Regions from separate parts of the Streptomyces sp. NPDC006314 genome, predicted to be linked through region 1. Evidence: riboswitches for the same ligand, from Rfam matches in the RefSeq annotation. Region 1 holds a riboswitch; the other holds the start of a gene.

The links. A riboswitch is a leader RNA that binds a small molecule or an ion and turns the genes downstream of it on or off. The one in region 1 is predicted to bind cobalamin.
Region 2: linked by a shared signal. The riboswitch ahead of ABZ079_RS28650 (HoxN/HupN/NixA family nickel/cobalt transporter) and the one ahead of ABZ079_RS15670 (CbtB-domain containing protein) in region 1 are both predicted to bind cobalamin.

The regions. Positions count from the first base shown of each region.
Region 1 is NZ_JBEXRL010000007.1:237,793-244,985, forward strand. Features, by position in the region: gene ABZ079_RS15650 (serine/threonine-protein kinase) at 1-139, opposite strand, end outside; gene ABZ079_RS15655 (histidine phosphatase family protein) at 460-1,050, shown strand; gene ABZ079_RS15660 (hypothetical protein) at 1,070-1,417, opposite strand; gene ABZ079_RS15665 (CbtA family protein) at 1,564-2,316, opposite strand; gene ABZ079_RS15670 (CbtB-domain containing protein) at 2,338-2,559, opposite strand; cobalamin riboswitch at 2,596-2,730, opposite strand; gene ABZ079_RS15675 (hypothetical protein) at 3,269-3,439, opposite strand; gene ABZ079_RS15680 (PRC-barrel domain-containing protein) at 3,473-3,829, opposite strand; gene ABZ079_RS15685 (DEAD/DEAH box helicase) at 4,864-6,282, opposite strand; gene ABZ079_RS15690 (PP2C family protein-serine/threonine phosphatase) at 7,007-7,193, shown strand, end outside.
Region 2 is NZ_JBEXRL010000019.1:48,608-55,800, forward strand. Features, by position in the region: gene tmk (dTMP kinase) at 1-27, shown strand, start outside; gene ABZ079_RS28625 (DNA polymerase III subunit delta') at 162-1,367, shown strand; gene ABZ079_RS28630 (alpha/beta hydrolase) at 1,711-3,252, shown strand; tRNA gene ABZ079_RS28635 (tRNA-Thr) at 3,360-3,436, shown strand; gene ABZ079_RS28640 (hypothetical protein) at 3,602-4,018, opposite strand; gene ABZ079_RS28645 (hypothetical protein) at 4,254-4,484, opposite strand; cobalamin riboswitch at 4,565-4,752, shown strand; gene ABZ079_RS28650 (HoxN/HupN/NixA family nickel/cobalt transporter) at 4,779-5,894, shown strand; partial or broken gene ABZ079_RS28655 (glycosyltransferase family 2 protein) at 6,257-6,565, shown strand; gene ABZ079_RS28660 (BTAD domain-containing putative transcriptional regulator) at 7,106-7,193, shown strand, end outside.

The DNA of each region.
Region 1 (7,193 bases):
CCGCGGCGCTGGCGGGGGTCCCCAGGGCTTCCTGCCGGGCGAGATAGATGCGGCCCATGCCGCCGGTGGCGATCCGCCGCAGCAGCCGGTAGGGGCCGAGCCGCCGCGGATCGCCGGATTCGAGTGAATAGAGCTTCATTCCGGCCACGCGGCATCACTCCCCATGTGCGTCCCCCGTCCGTGCTGCCGACAGCGTGCGCCCGGTACGCCCGTACGCGATTGTGCGATTCAGCGATCAAACCGTGCCATGTCAGGGCGAGTTCGGGAAGTCCGCATGGCTGGAGCGGCCATAGTCGTCCGATGCGGGCCCCGAATCTGCGGAAACCGCGACTTCCGCGGATGCTATGTTCGCCACGCGGCGGGGCGACGAGCAGGTGCGCGTGCGGCCCGGCGCCCGCTGGCGGCACCCGTGCTGCCGCGGATCGCTGAGGTCTTGGCAGCCGCGGGAGGAGCAGCCACGTGACCAGCCGCGTCACCTTCGTCTCACCCGCGACGAGCCCGTCGCTGCGGCAGGCCCGCTTCTACGACGGCGACTCGATCGACGCCGTCGGGGCCGCCCACGCCCTCTCGGCGGCCGGCGCGCTGCCCGCGTACGCCCGTGTCATCACTTCCCCGAGCGTGCGCTGCCGCGAGACGGCGGCAGCGCTCGGCCTCGACGGCGTGGCGACGCCGGAGTTGCAGGGTCTGGATGCGGGCCGTTGGCGAGGCCGCACCCTTGAGGAGGTGGGAGCCGCCGAGCCGGAGGCGGTGGGCCGTTGGCTCGCCGACGCGGGCTGGTCGGGGCACGGCGGGGAATCGGTGCGGGACGTGTGCGAGCGGGTCGGGCGCTGGCTGGACACCGCGCCGGACACGGACGGCCGTACGGTCGCCGTGGTGGAGCCAGAGGTCGTACGGGCCGCGGTCGTTCATGTCCTGAGCCTGCCCACGGCTGCCTTCTGGCGGCTCGACGTACCGCCGTTGACGGCCACACAGCTCAGTGGACGGGCCGGACGCTGGAATCTGCGGCTCGGGCAGCCCCTGGCCGCGCCGGGCACCGCCGCGGCGCGCTGAGACCGGCGGGCGCCGTGGTTCAGGAGGCCGCGTCCCGGTGACGGCGCAGCAGCGCCGCTATCGCACAGCGCAGGCAGTCGGTTCCCGCGTCCCACTCCGCCGCCCGGGCCGTGGAACAGGACGCCGGGCACTCCGACGGCACGGTGCCGTTCTGCTCGTGGCGATCCGCCGGGTTGTCGACCAGCGTTTCCAGCTCGTGCAGGAGCCGTTCGGTCCGCTTCACCTGCTGGGCGAGCACCCGTACCCGGGCGCTCTGACCGCCGATCTGCCGTCGGCTGGCGATCAGCTGCTCGTATTCCTCGACGGTGAGGGCGACCGCCTCACGGCCCCCGAGCGTGATGCGGCGCGGCTGGGGATGTCTGGCCACTCGGTTCCTCCGCTCCTCGGCTTGGCGGTACCCGCCCCATCGGACGGTGTTCTGTGCCCTGTCCGTGATCCGATCGCGTCGGTGCCCGGAGAACGCGAGAGGGCCCCCGGATGGTTCCAAGGGGCCCTCTCGTGTCCCAAAACCGCTTAGTTCGAGGCGGGAACTGTCCGCCCGGACGGGGCTGTCGCCGGCTTGGGGTTCAGCTGCCGCTCGGCCAACTCGCCGAAGAGCAGCCCGAATCCGGCCCACAGAACGCTCTGGATGGCCAGTGCGGACAGACGGAACCGCCACAGCAGGGTGGCCGGGAAGTCCGCCGGCACCTCGTTGATGACGGGCAGGAACTCATAGGCCAGACCGATCACGACGGCGAAGGCGGCCACCGCGGCCACGGTCGCCCACCAGGTACCCAGAGCGGGCGCCAGGCGCTTGCCCAGGATGGTGGCGGCGACCGCGAGGAGGACGCTGAGCAGCATCATCAGGAAGTACAGGGTGGTCCGCTTGCCGATGGTGTCGGGGTCGCCGACCGACGGCGGGTTGGCCGGGTACTTCAGGAACGGGACCACGTACACGGCGAGCAGTGCGCAGCCGGACAGCAGCAGCGCGGTCACCCGCGGGGAGAAGCTGCCCACGCGGCCCAGCGCGAAGCAGAAGGCCAGCGCGGCGATGCCGCCGAAGGCGACCCCGTAGACGAGGACACCGGTGGCGAGACCGGCGGTGGACTGCAGGGAGCGGGAGACGACCTCCATCTCGTGCTCGTGGGAGTGGGCGTCCTCGAAGCCGATCGCCTTGTCGACGTTCGGCTCACCGAGGAGGTAGGAGACGACCAGGGCGAGCACGCCGGCGGCCAGGCCGGCGAGCATGCCCCGAACGAGGAGGTTTCTTACCGTTGCGGAGTTCATGGGCGTGCGGCGTCCCTCGCGTCAGTGGCAGGGGAAGCCGAGCAGGTGGCGGGCGTCGTGCACCCACTCGTGGACGTCCGTGCCGCTGAACACGGAGGTGGCGCCCTGCTCGGCGCCGACGAAGTAGAGCAGGATCAGCATCATGATGCCGAAGAAGACCGCCCAGGGAGCTATCGCCTTCAGCGGCAGCTTGGCGGGGATGGCGGGAGTGGTGGCTGTCGGCTGGGCGACGGTCTGCGCCATGGCAGAACCTCCTCTGGGAGTTCGCGTCCCATCTCGGTGGTGCAGTGGACGACGGCCACGGGTCTGACTCACGAGACGCCTCTCGCATACAGTGGCGCGACCGTGCCGGATTCCCACCGGCTTCCGTCTCGCCGTCGTCGATATCTGACAGACCGTACCGCGTGACGCGTAGCCCGCCAAGACCGCGCCACCTGGCGTGATCTTCCTCTCGCGGTAGGTGACCGGTCTGCTGAGTGCGGTGGGTGCGATGGGACTCGGGTGGCCTCCTGCCGGCGAAGGCGCCCATCCGCCCTTCTGGCCCCAGGTCGCGAACACCGCATCGACCAGGCGCCGTTCGCCCGAGACCGGCCCGGCACGCTCGGCCTCCCCGCGCCCACGGGGCGTCCGGTCAGGCACGGTTCGCATGGTCTTGGCCGTCGGCCGCGTCTCCTTGATGTCGACGCCTGCCACGAACGCCCGCGCCGACCCGGTGATCATGATGCGGCCGCGGTCGGGGCGCGGTCGAGGGCCTCGGGGGCTGCCATGGCCCTCATGGCCTGGTGGTGGCGGGCGTACGGGGCTCAGCGAGGCGGCGAGGGCCGTGTGACGGTCGTGTTCTGGGCGGAGCGGTGAACGGCCGGTTCGGCGGCCTGTGTCCGAGGTGCCGGGTCGGCGGGTTCCCTGGCGGGATGTGCCGGGCGACCGGCGAGTCCGCCGGCGCGGGAATCCGTCAGCGGAGGACGTGCCGATGGGAGCGCCGGGACAACCGCACGGCGGCGAGGACCAGGTCGGCGACGAGGAGCGCGATGCCGATGATCAGCAGATAGCCGAGACCCTCCACCGTCGCGCCGATCAGTCCCAGCACGATGGCGACGATGACGATCAGCAGGAAGATCACCATGACGGGAACACCTCCCTTGGCCGGACGCGGCCGTCAGCGGCGCGCGAGTTGCCGTTCGCCGCCGGCCCCTGGTTGGTAGGCCATGCCGTAGTAATGGAAGATCGCCTCCTCCTGCTCGGCGGGCAGCACGTCGTCCGTGCCGATCGAAGGGGACTTCCTGACGCGTGCCCTGTCGTAGGAGACCTTGACGTAGTCCGGGCCGAGGACTGTCTCGTCGAGGGGCACGAAGACAAGGAACCGGTGGGTGGGCAGACCGGTCCGGACGGTGACCATGGCCGGTTGGTCGGTGGTGGTGTCCACGTAGACGGCTTCGAGCGCGCCGATCTTGTGACCCTTCGGGTCGACGACATCGCGGTTGCGCCACTCGCGGATATCGGCTGGCTGGATCATGCCGTTTCTCCTTCCCGCTCTCGTTCGGCGAGAGCAGAACGAACGCCGGGCTCGGGTGGCCCGGCCTCGGCGGTCGGGTGGGGAGCGGGTGCTCACCGATCACGTGGCACAGCCAAGGAGCGCAGGGCGGGGGACGTGTGAGGCCTGAAGAGCGGGATGCGTCCGTCTCCGGCACACGACGTGCCCCGGCCGTTTCAGCGTACTCCTGCCGGTTTCCACGCCCGCTTCGCCGGATGCGGAGTCGTCTCTTGCCCACCCGTGCTGCACCCCGAGCCCGTCACAGCCCCGGCCGCGCGTCTCGCGCTGAAGCGCAACGGCACGTCCCGTGGACTCCTGGACGGTGCCTGGCGGCCCCGCTCCCGGAACCCGCTGAGCTGAGATCGACCCGCACAAGCTGTCGCTGCGCTCCTACGGCACCGGCCGCTGGGACTCATCCCGCCGGGGACCACCGCGGACGAGGCCGGGCACGCCGGCTCCGCGGCCGACCGGCCGCTCGATCCCGACGAGGCATGGGAGTACGAGGGCGGCGCGTCCTCGGTCTCCGCGGCCGTACCGGCCAGGCCGGTCGCGCCAGTCGCCTGATCATCGGCATGTGAGAGGGCCGCCATGCACGCCTTCCTGACGGTCGCCGCCTTCCTGGTCCCCATCGCGGGGGCGGCATTCGTGATCCACCGGCTCAACGCCGAGCACGCGGAAAGAATCGCCGTGCACCGGTACAGCCGCGCTCTGCCCGGCCGCGTGCCCCGCGGCCCGCGCCGCGGCGCCGACGCGGCACAACCCCCTGCGGGACCGCGACAGTCCGAGTCGCCGACCGTCGGCGAACAAGGTGACCCCCGCGACGAGGGCCGCGGCTGCTCCTCACCGCGGCGTCGCCGCAACCGCTCCACTGACCACAGGTGACGACGGCGGACAGCCACCGGACGCGGATGCCGGCGCCGCCCGCTGACCCTCCCGAAGTCCCCCGGCGTTCGATGCCGGAGGACTTCGGCGGCCCGCGTGAGGTGCGTGTATGCCCGCTCGGCAGGTCCCTCGCGTCAGCGGCCCCTGCGCACCCGGGCCGCCGCGCGTGCTTCGGCTGCCTTGCGCTGCTCGGCGGCTTTGCGGGATTCCTTCGCGGGGCGGCCCGGACGAGTGCCGAGGCCGCGGAAGGGGGCGTTGCCGCTGCCGCTCTTCACCCCGGCCGGTGGGCGCTTCGCCCCCGTGATGGTGGTCAGCTTCTCCTCGCCGGAGCGCACCTGTGTGACGGTCGGCCGGATCCCGGCGTCGGACATCATCCGGTTCACATCGCGCCGCTGGTTGGGGGTGACGAGGGTGACCACGTTCCCGGATTCCCCGGCACGCGCCGTGCGCCCGCCACGGTGCAGGTAATCCTTGGCGTCGGCCGGCGGGTCGACGTTGACGACAAGGTCGAGCGCGTCGATGTGGATGCCCCGCGCCGCGACGTTGGTGGCCACCAGCACGTTGATCTCGCCGTCCTTGAACTTGGCGAGCGTGTGCGTGCGCTGCGGCTGTGACTTCCCGCTGTGCAGAGCGTCGGCCCGTACCCCGCTGGCCCGCAGGTGACGGGTGAACTGGTCCACGCCGGCCTTGGTGTTCAGGAACATCAGGACCCGGCCGTCCCGCGCGGCGATTTCGGTAGCGGTCGCGTACTTGTCCGCGGCGTGGATGTTCAGCACGTGGTGCTCCATCGTGGTGACCGATCCCGCCACCCGGTCGACCGAGGCGAGTACCGGGTCGTGCAGGTAGTCGCGCACCAGCTGGTCGACGTCGCGGTCGAGCGTGGCCGAGAACAGCAGCCGCTGCCCGTCGGGGCGCACCTGGTCCAGGATTTCCGCGACCTGCGGGAGGAACCCCAGGTCGCACATCTGGTCAGCCTCGTCCAGCACCGTGATCCGCACCTGATTCAGGTGGCAGTCCCGGCGCGACACCAGGTCGGCCAGCCGCCCCGGCGTCGCGATGACCACGTCGGCGCCGGTCCGCAGCAGCGCCGACTGACGGTTGATCGACAGCCCGCCGACGACCGTCCCCAGTCGGACGTTCAGCGCCTGTGCGTACGGCGCCAGCGCGTCGCTCACCTGCTGTGCGAGTTCCCGGGTCGGCACCAGGACCAGTGCGAGCGGCCGCTTCGACTCCGCTCGCAGGCCTGCCGTCCGGACGAGCAGCGCAAGCCCGAACGCGAGCGTCTTGCCGGAGCCGGTTCGTGCGCGACCGAGGACATCGCGGCCGGCCAGTGCGTGGGGCAGAGTCGCCGCCTGGATCGGGAAGGGCTCCGTCACCCCCAGGCCGATCATGGTCTTCATCAGCTCCGGCGGCAGCCCGAGGACGTCGAAGGACTCGGCCGGCGGCACGTCCGGGGCCACCATCTGCGGCGGCGAGAGTTCGGCCTGCGGGGCTGCTGCCCGCTGGGGGTTACCGGCACGGGAGAGTCCGGGGGCCGGCGGCTTCGCGTTCATGGGGGACCTTTCTCGATCGGGCGCCCGGAACGCGCCGGGGCCCGTACCCCTCGGTACGGGCCCCGGCGGTGTCGAAGCGTGTCGCCATTTTACCAGCGGGCACCCAAACACCTGCCGGTCCGACCGTCGGCCCGGTGGGGATCCGGGGAGGTTTTCCGGAACGGACGACGCCGTCTGGGCGCCATGAGCCGACCGCCGTCCTCACACAGCGGTGGAGGGACCGGACCCCACGGACATCGCCGGGCACGACGGCCCACTTCCGCCGGACGACCGCCAGGCGGTCACCGCGCCCTTCGGGAAGACCACCAGGCCGGTTTCGCGTGATCGGCGGACTGGCCACCATCGCCACCTGACCGCGGCCGGCACTGCGGCCCGGGCGGGCGGTGGCTGGGCCTGCGTGCCCCGTGCGGGGTCGGGCGTCGGTCGGAGGTGCCGCCGGCGCCTGCGATCTGCGGCTGCGCGGGCGCGGACGCGGACAGGGTGGGCCGTCAAGCAGAGCGGACCCGCGATCACCATGGGGCCGAGCCCCGGCTGGGGCCCCGGTGGCCCCGCGGGTGCACGTCGTCGGGCCAGGGACAGGCGCTGATGCCGTAGTCCATGCCGTGCTGCGGAAAACGGGCGAAGGGGTGGTTCGGCCGGCCCGCTGCCTCTCTGCTGCCTTCTGACGGCGTCAGGGGGTAGTCGTGTGAGGCGGGGCGACACCGATGAGCGGAGGTGTGGGTCGATGGAAGGAAGCGGCGGGGGTGGGCGGGAGATGCTCGCCGGTCTGCTGGCCGCCAGCCACCTCATGCCCGTCGAGATGCTGCCGGCCAAGGCATCCGCCTGTGCCCGTGCCGCCGGTTTCCGCCAGGTGCTGATCTACCTGGCCGACCTGCAGCGCAACACCCTGCGTCTTCTCATGGGAGAAGGGG
Region 2 (7,193 bases), on a different contig from region 1:
GGCCGTGGGCGGGGTCGGCGCGGCTGAGAGCCGTTCCTGCTCAGGGCGTCAGGCAGTGCCCGAGGCACGGCCACCGGAACCTGAGTGTCACCATCAATGTCAGTGCCCACCCGCACAATGGATTCCGGAACGTGGAGTGTGACGGAAGGGCGGCGTGACCCGTGACCGTGTGGGACGACCTCGTCGGGCAGGAGAAGGTGAGCGCGGTGCTCGGCGCCGCCGCGCGGGACGCTGACGCCCTCGTCACCGCCGCCACGGCCGACGAGCCGCCGCCCGAGGCGTCGAAGATGACGCACGCCTGGCTGTTCACTGGCCCGCCCGGGGCAGGCCGGAACCAGGCGGCCAGAGCCTTCGCCGCGGCCCTGCAGTGCGTGAGCCCGGACCGCGCTCTCGGCGGTTCTCCCGGCTGTGGCTTCTGCGACGGCTGCCACACCGCGCTGCTCGGCACGCACGCGGACGTCAACACGGTCGCCGCGGTGGGCTCCGAGATCCTGGTGAAGGACATGCGGGACACGGTCCGCAAGTCGTTCACCTCCCCGGCGAACGGCCGCTGGCAGATCATCCTGGTCGAGGACGCCGAGCGGCTGAACGAGAAGTCGGCCAACGCGGTCCTCAAGGCCGTCGAGGAGCCGGCCCCGCGCACGGTCTGGCTGCTGTGCGCCCCCTCCATCGAGGATGTCCTGCCGACGATCCGCTCCCGCTGCCGCCACCTGAATCTGCGTACACCCTCCGTCGACGCCGTCGCCGACATGCTCGTACGCCGTGACGGCATCGAACCGGAGATCGCGGCGGCGGTCGCCCGCGCCACCCAGGGCCACGTCGACCGGGCCCGGCGCCTGGCCACCGACCCGGCGGCCCGCGAGCGCCGCGCCGCCGTGCTCAAGCTCCCGCTGCGCCTGGACGAGGTCGGCGCCTGTCTCAAGGCGGCCCAGGAACTGGTCGACGCGGCCGCCGAGGACGCCAAGCAGCTCGCCGAAGAGATGGACGGCAAGGAGACCGAGGAGCTGAAGGCGGCACTGGGCGCGGTGCAGGGGGGCCGGCTGCCGCGCGGCACGGCAGGTGTGATGAAGGACCTCGAGGACATGCAGAAGCGCCGCAGAACCCGCACGCAGCGCGACAGCCTCGACGTCGCCCTCGGCGACCTCACCGCCTTCTACCGCGACGTCCTCGCCCTCCAGCTCGGCTCCCGAGTGGCGATCGCCAACGCCGACGCCGAGGACGCCCTGCAGCGGCTGGCCCGCGGCAGCGCCCCGGAGTCCACGCTCCGCCGCATCGAGGCGGTCGCCGCCTGCCGCGAAGCCCTGGACCGCAATGTGGCCCCGCTGCTCGCGGTGGAGGCGATGACGATGGCCCTGCGGGCGGGATGACGACCTGGGCGGGCCACGGGCCGGCGGATACGCTCCGGCCGTCGTACCGCGGTCGAGGGCCGGGGTTCCCCTACCGTTGCCGAAGTCCGCGGTCCGCGTACCGCTGTCCAGGCCCGGCGCCTGAGAATCGGTGCCGAACTCCGGCCTCCCCGTGCCTCAGCCGGACTCCTCCGCCCGTACCACCGTTGACGTCTGGCGTCCCCCGTACGAGCCCACGCCGCACACATAGCGCCTCCAAGTCGTCGCGCAGAGTTACGATCTCCCGATGCACACCAGGTCATCCCACTGCCGCCGATCTCCGCTCCGGCCCCGGGGCACCCACATCCCGACGATGGACCGTCTCATGGCCGCGCTCCTCACGGCCGCCGCGCTGCTCGTGACCGCCTGCTCCTCCGGGAGTCCGACCATGTCGACGGGCGGGACGGTGGACGCGGCGCTGGCCGCGCTGCCGCGGTCGACGCCGTCGGCGCTGACGCCGTACTACGCGCAGCGGCCGCACTGGCGCAGCTGCGGTACCCCCGGCTTCCAGTGCGCGACGATCAAGGCCCCGCTGGATTACGCGAAGCCCGGCTCGGGCGACGTCCGGCTCGCCGTCGCCCGCAAGAAGGCCACCGGCAAGGGCAAGCCGCTCGGCTCACTGCTGGTCAACCCGGGTGGCCCGGGCGGCTCCGCGATCAGCTACCTCCAGCAGTACGCCGGCATCGGCTACCCGGCGGACGTCCGTGCCCGCTACGACATGGCCGCGGTGGACCCGCGGGGCGTCGCCCGCAGCGAGCCCGTCGAATGCCTCGACGGACGTCAGATGGACGCATACACGCAGACGGACCTGACGCCCGACGACCAGGGGGAGCGGAACGCGCTGGTCGCGGCCGACAAGAAGTTCACGGAGGGCTGCGGTGCGCATTCGGCACGGCTGCTCCGGCACGTCTCCACCGTCGAGACGGCACGGGACATGGACATCGTGCGGGCGGTGCTGGGCGACCGGAAGCTGAACTACGTCGGGGCGTCGTACGGCACGTTCCTCGGGGCGACGTACGCCGGTCTGTTCCCGGAGCGGGTGGGCCGTATGGTCCTGGACGGCGCGATGGACCCCAGCCTCGACGCCCGCGAGCTGAACCTCGACCAGACGGCGGGATTCGAGACGGCGTTCCAGGAGTTCGCGAAGGACTGCGTACGGCACCCCGACTGCCCGCTCGGCGGCACGAGTACGACGCCCGCACAGGTCGGCGACCACCTCAAGGCGTTCTTCCGCAAGCTGGACACCCACCCCATCCCGGCGGGCGACCCGGGCGGCCGCAGGCTCGGCGAGGCGCTCGCCACCACCGGGGTGATCGCGGCGATGTACGACGAGGGGACGTGGGAGCAGCTGCGCGAGGCGCTGTTCTCGGCGATGAAGGAGAACGACGGCGCGGGCCTGCTCGTGCTCTCCGACAGCTACTACGAGCGTGACAAGAGCGGCCGCTACAGCAACCTGATGATGGCCAACGCCGCAGTGAACTGCCTGGACCTGCCGCCGGCCTTCTCCGGCCCCGAACAGGTGGAGAAGGCGCTGCCCCAGTTCGAGAAGGCGTCCCCCATCTTCGGTGGCGGCCTGGCCTGGGCCTCGCTGAACTGCGCGTACTGGCCGGTGAAGGCGACGGGCGAACCGCACCGCATCGAGGCGAAGGGTGCGGCGCCGATCGTGGTGGTCGGCACCACCCGCGACCCGGCGACCCCCTACCGCGAGGCGCAGTCCCTGGCCCGCCAGCTCTCCTCGGCCCGCCTCCTGACCTACGTCGGTGACGGCCACACCGCCTACGGCCGTGGCAGCAGCTGCATCGACACGGCGATCAACACCTATCTGCTCCGCGGCACCCCGCCGACCGCCGGAAAGCGCTGCTCATAGCCCGTCCACCCACCCCGGAGCGGAGGGCTCCGGGGTGGGTGCGAAGCACCCTTGGAAACTGTGTAGACTTACCGACGTTGCTGATCGCACCATGGTGTGGGCAGCGCGCCGCTTTAGCTCAGATGGCCAGAGCAACGCACTCGTAATGCGTAGGTCTCGGGTTCGAATCCCGAAAGCGGCTCCACTGAGACCCCGGGTCGGACATCGTCCGACCCGGGGTCTTCTCGTTCAGCGGAGACGACGGCTGCGGCGCGCGCGTGCCGCGCCCCCCGGACGCGGCGGCATCCCCGGGAGCCATGTCCTCGCGGATCCGCCTGGGTGGACGGGGGGCACGCGCGCGCCTCGCGGCTCAGGCGCGGACGTCGTGCCAGGGCGAGCACTCCCGGTACGTGCTGGTCACGATGCAGCCCCGCAGCTTGTACGCCTTCCCTTCGGGGAGGTTGCCGGGGACGATCTTCATGTAGGGGGAGTCGTGGCCCCGGGTGGAAGCGATGCGGCCGTTGCTGAGCTCCGCCTCGATTCCCAAGCCGTCGGCGTACACGTCCTTGGCGATGAGGGCATCGCCCGGAATGTCGGGGGCGGGCTGCGGGTCGGCGTTCCAGCGGGCGTACCCGATCACCTTCCCGCTGGAATTGTGGATGGTGATGGTGTACGACCCGTCCGGGTCCATGGCGTTGGCAGTGCCGGCCCCGGCGGTGAGCGCCACCCCGACGAGCATCGCGCCCATGCCGAGGATCGTGCCGACGCGCTTGCGTATCAGGCTCATGTGGTTCCCCTGTTTCTCTGTACGGCAGGTCGCCGTCGCACTGCCTTGCTTCATCAACGACAGTGATGATCAGTCATCATCACTCTATAGAACGGTTGTTACGCCTCGACCGGGGTGGGGCGCACGCGGGTCAGGGCGGCAACCGGCTCTGTGGCAGAGGCAGGGCGGCTCCATGGCCTGGGTGACCACGTGGGAGCGAGCATCGAGAAGGGGCGCGGCAGCGGACGGTAGCGCGTCAGTCGGGTGAGACGCAGTGTTTCAGCAGTGCGGAGATCGATCCGTCGACGAGCCGACCGGCCTCGTGGAGCGCGAGCAGCAGGGACAGACGGCCGGGATCGGAGAGCAGCGAGAAGCGATCGGCCCAGGCGCGTACCCGCTCCGGCTCGCCGACGGCGGCGATGGCGTCACAGACCCGATGGCCGTCGATGGTGCGCTGCCCGGCACGATCCGCGGGGACGAGATGCATGCCCCCATCATCGCAGCCACCTGCCCCGCGCCTCCATACCTGTTCAGCTGTGCAGCCTTGCAGCCGCTACCCACCGCCCCCTAGTGTGAGCAGGCCGTGGTGTTCGGGAAGACCGGTGACAGCCCTCAGGGCTCAGACCGGAGCGGCCCTCGCCACTGTGATCGGGAAGTTCCCGCCCCCTACACGCCACTGGCCGCACAGCCGGGAAGGCAGGGGCGGGCGCGGCGACCCGTCAGCCAGGAGACCGGCCACGGCATCACGAAGCTGATCCACGAGGTGCTGGAGCGTGAACGCATGACCGTGTCCGAAGGCGTGCCCGAAACCGCCGCCACCCCGTCCCCGTCGTTCCGCTGGCGTCGCGAGGACACCGTCCGGACCGTGGGCCTGCTGGGCGTGATCGTCGCCCTGCACGTGGTCGCGTTCGGCATCCTGTTCCTGCTCGTGATTCCCCGTCACTATGAGGTGGGCACCAAGGCGTTCGGCCTGGGTCTCGGCATCACGGCGTACACGCTCGGCATGCGGCATGCCTTCGACGCGGACCACATCGCGGCGATCGACAACACCACCCGCAAGCTGATGGCCGACGGAAAGCGGCCGGTGTCGGTGGGCTTCTGGTTCGCGCTCGGGCATTCCAGCGTGGTGGTCGCCATGGCCGCCCTGGTCGCCGGAGGCGCGAAGCTCGCCGGCACCCTCATGAACGACGGCTCCCGAACCCACCAGGTCCTCGGCACCGTCGGCACCACGGTCTCCGGCAGCTTCCTGTACCTCATCGCCGCCCTCAACCTCGTCGCGCTCTTCGGCATCCTGCGCGTATTCAGGGCGATGCGCGCCGGACATTACGACGAGGCGGAACTGGAGGCCCACCTCGACTCGCGCGGCTTCATGAACCGTCTCCTGGGCCGGCTCACCAAGTCCATCCGCCGCCCGGGCCAGATGTTCCCGCTGGGCTTCCTCTTCGGCATCGGCTTCGACACCACGACGGAGGTTCTGCTCCTCGCCCTGGCCGGCAACGGTGCCGCCGCGGGTCTGCCGTGGTACGCGGTGCTGTGCCTGCCGCTGCTGTTCGCGGCCGGCATGAGCCTGTTCGACACCCTCGACGGCACGTTCATGAACTTCGCCTACCAGTGGGCTTTCTCCAACCCGGTGCGGAAGGTGTTCTACAACCTCACCATCACCGGCCTGTCCATCGCCGTGGCCTTCTTCGTCGGCACGATCGAGCTGGTCGGCGTCCTGCACGACAAGCTCGGCCTGCATGATGACGTCACGGGCTGGATCGCGGCCCTGGACCTGGACAACGTCGGCTATGTCATCGCCGGCCTGTTCGTCGTCGTCTGGGCCGTGGCCATCGCGTACTGGCGCCTGGCCAAGGTCGAGGAGCGCTGGACCGTCCGCGTCGCCGACGAGGGCTGAGGGGGAGCGCTGGACCGTCCGCGCCTGCGGCACGGGCTGCCCGGTGAAGACGACGAGGTGCCACTTTCCCTTGCCGCGGGTCACCGTGCAGGTGTCGCTCATGGGCCTGCCCGCCTTGTCCTTGGCGGTGAGATGGGCGCTGCCGGTGTCGGGGCCCATGTCGTGGCCGGCCTCCAGATCGCTGATCTTCCCACCCCGTCCGCCTTTTCGCGGCGAGGATCTTTGCTGCTTCTCGCCTCGGCCAGGGCTCGTCCTTCACGCCGCCGATCTGCTCCTTCTTCTCCTGTGAGGGGGCAGCGGCCTGTCATGTGCGGTGGGCGTACCACCAGGTGTGCGGTTGGTCAGAGATGATCTTCTTCACGCTTTTGCACGCCCCCGGGGTGCTGCTCCGGCACCCCAAGACCTCACCGGCCCGGCACGCCGTCTACTACCGCATCAACGCCCGCGACCGCGTCAGGCTCGTCCGGCGTCGACTGCCCCTGCCGCTCATCCCGGTGCACCTGGGGGTGTGGACGCTGCTCACGCTCGCCCGCACCCGTTCCCGGCCGGGGCTGAAGGCATGGTTCGGCGGATTCCTGGAGGGGGTGCGGGAGCCGGCCGGAGAGCGACGGGCGATGCGCTGGCGGGCGGTGTGGCGGCTCACCCGGCTCGGCCGCCCGCCGGTGATCTGACCGTGTGCGGGGGCGGGGCATCTCTGGGTCTGCGGCTGGGCCCGGAGTCCGAGCTGTGCGACGGCCCCCAAGGTCCGCGCCGTGCCACGGGCCGGAAGGGCAAGCCCCGAACGCAGCGGCCGGGAAAGGGAGTCCAGCGGCCCGGCGAAGGGAACGGGACGGAGCCCCGGTCGTTCACCTCCGCCGCCCGGGGCCCCTTGCGTCCCCGGATCCGGCCAGCGGCGACACTCCCCCGAGTTACGCGACTTACGCGCGCGCCGTCGAGCCAGATCCGATGGAATGATCACATCAGGATGCGCCAACGGATCGCTAACATGTGGCCAACGGTTCCACGGCGGGTCGCGGACCGGCTGGCCGGAAGTCGCCCCGGCGACAGGGGAACAGGCGGTGGGACGGGCGGGTCCTGAGCCGGAGCGGCGAAACAGAAGGTGGCGGGAAACCGTTGTGGACAGGGCGGGAATCCGCCAGGGAACGGCGGGCGCGCGCCCGCCGCGGAGCACGGTCGGTCCCGACCGCGCGGGAAGGCAGTGGGGCGGCGTGATGCGGCGGTACGAGCTGCGGTTCGGCCTGCTGGGACCGCCCGTCCTCTACGACCGACCGCCGTACGAGATCTCGTACGGCACCCCCG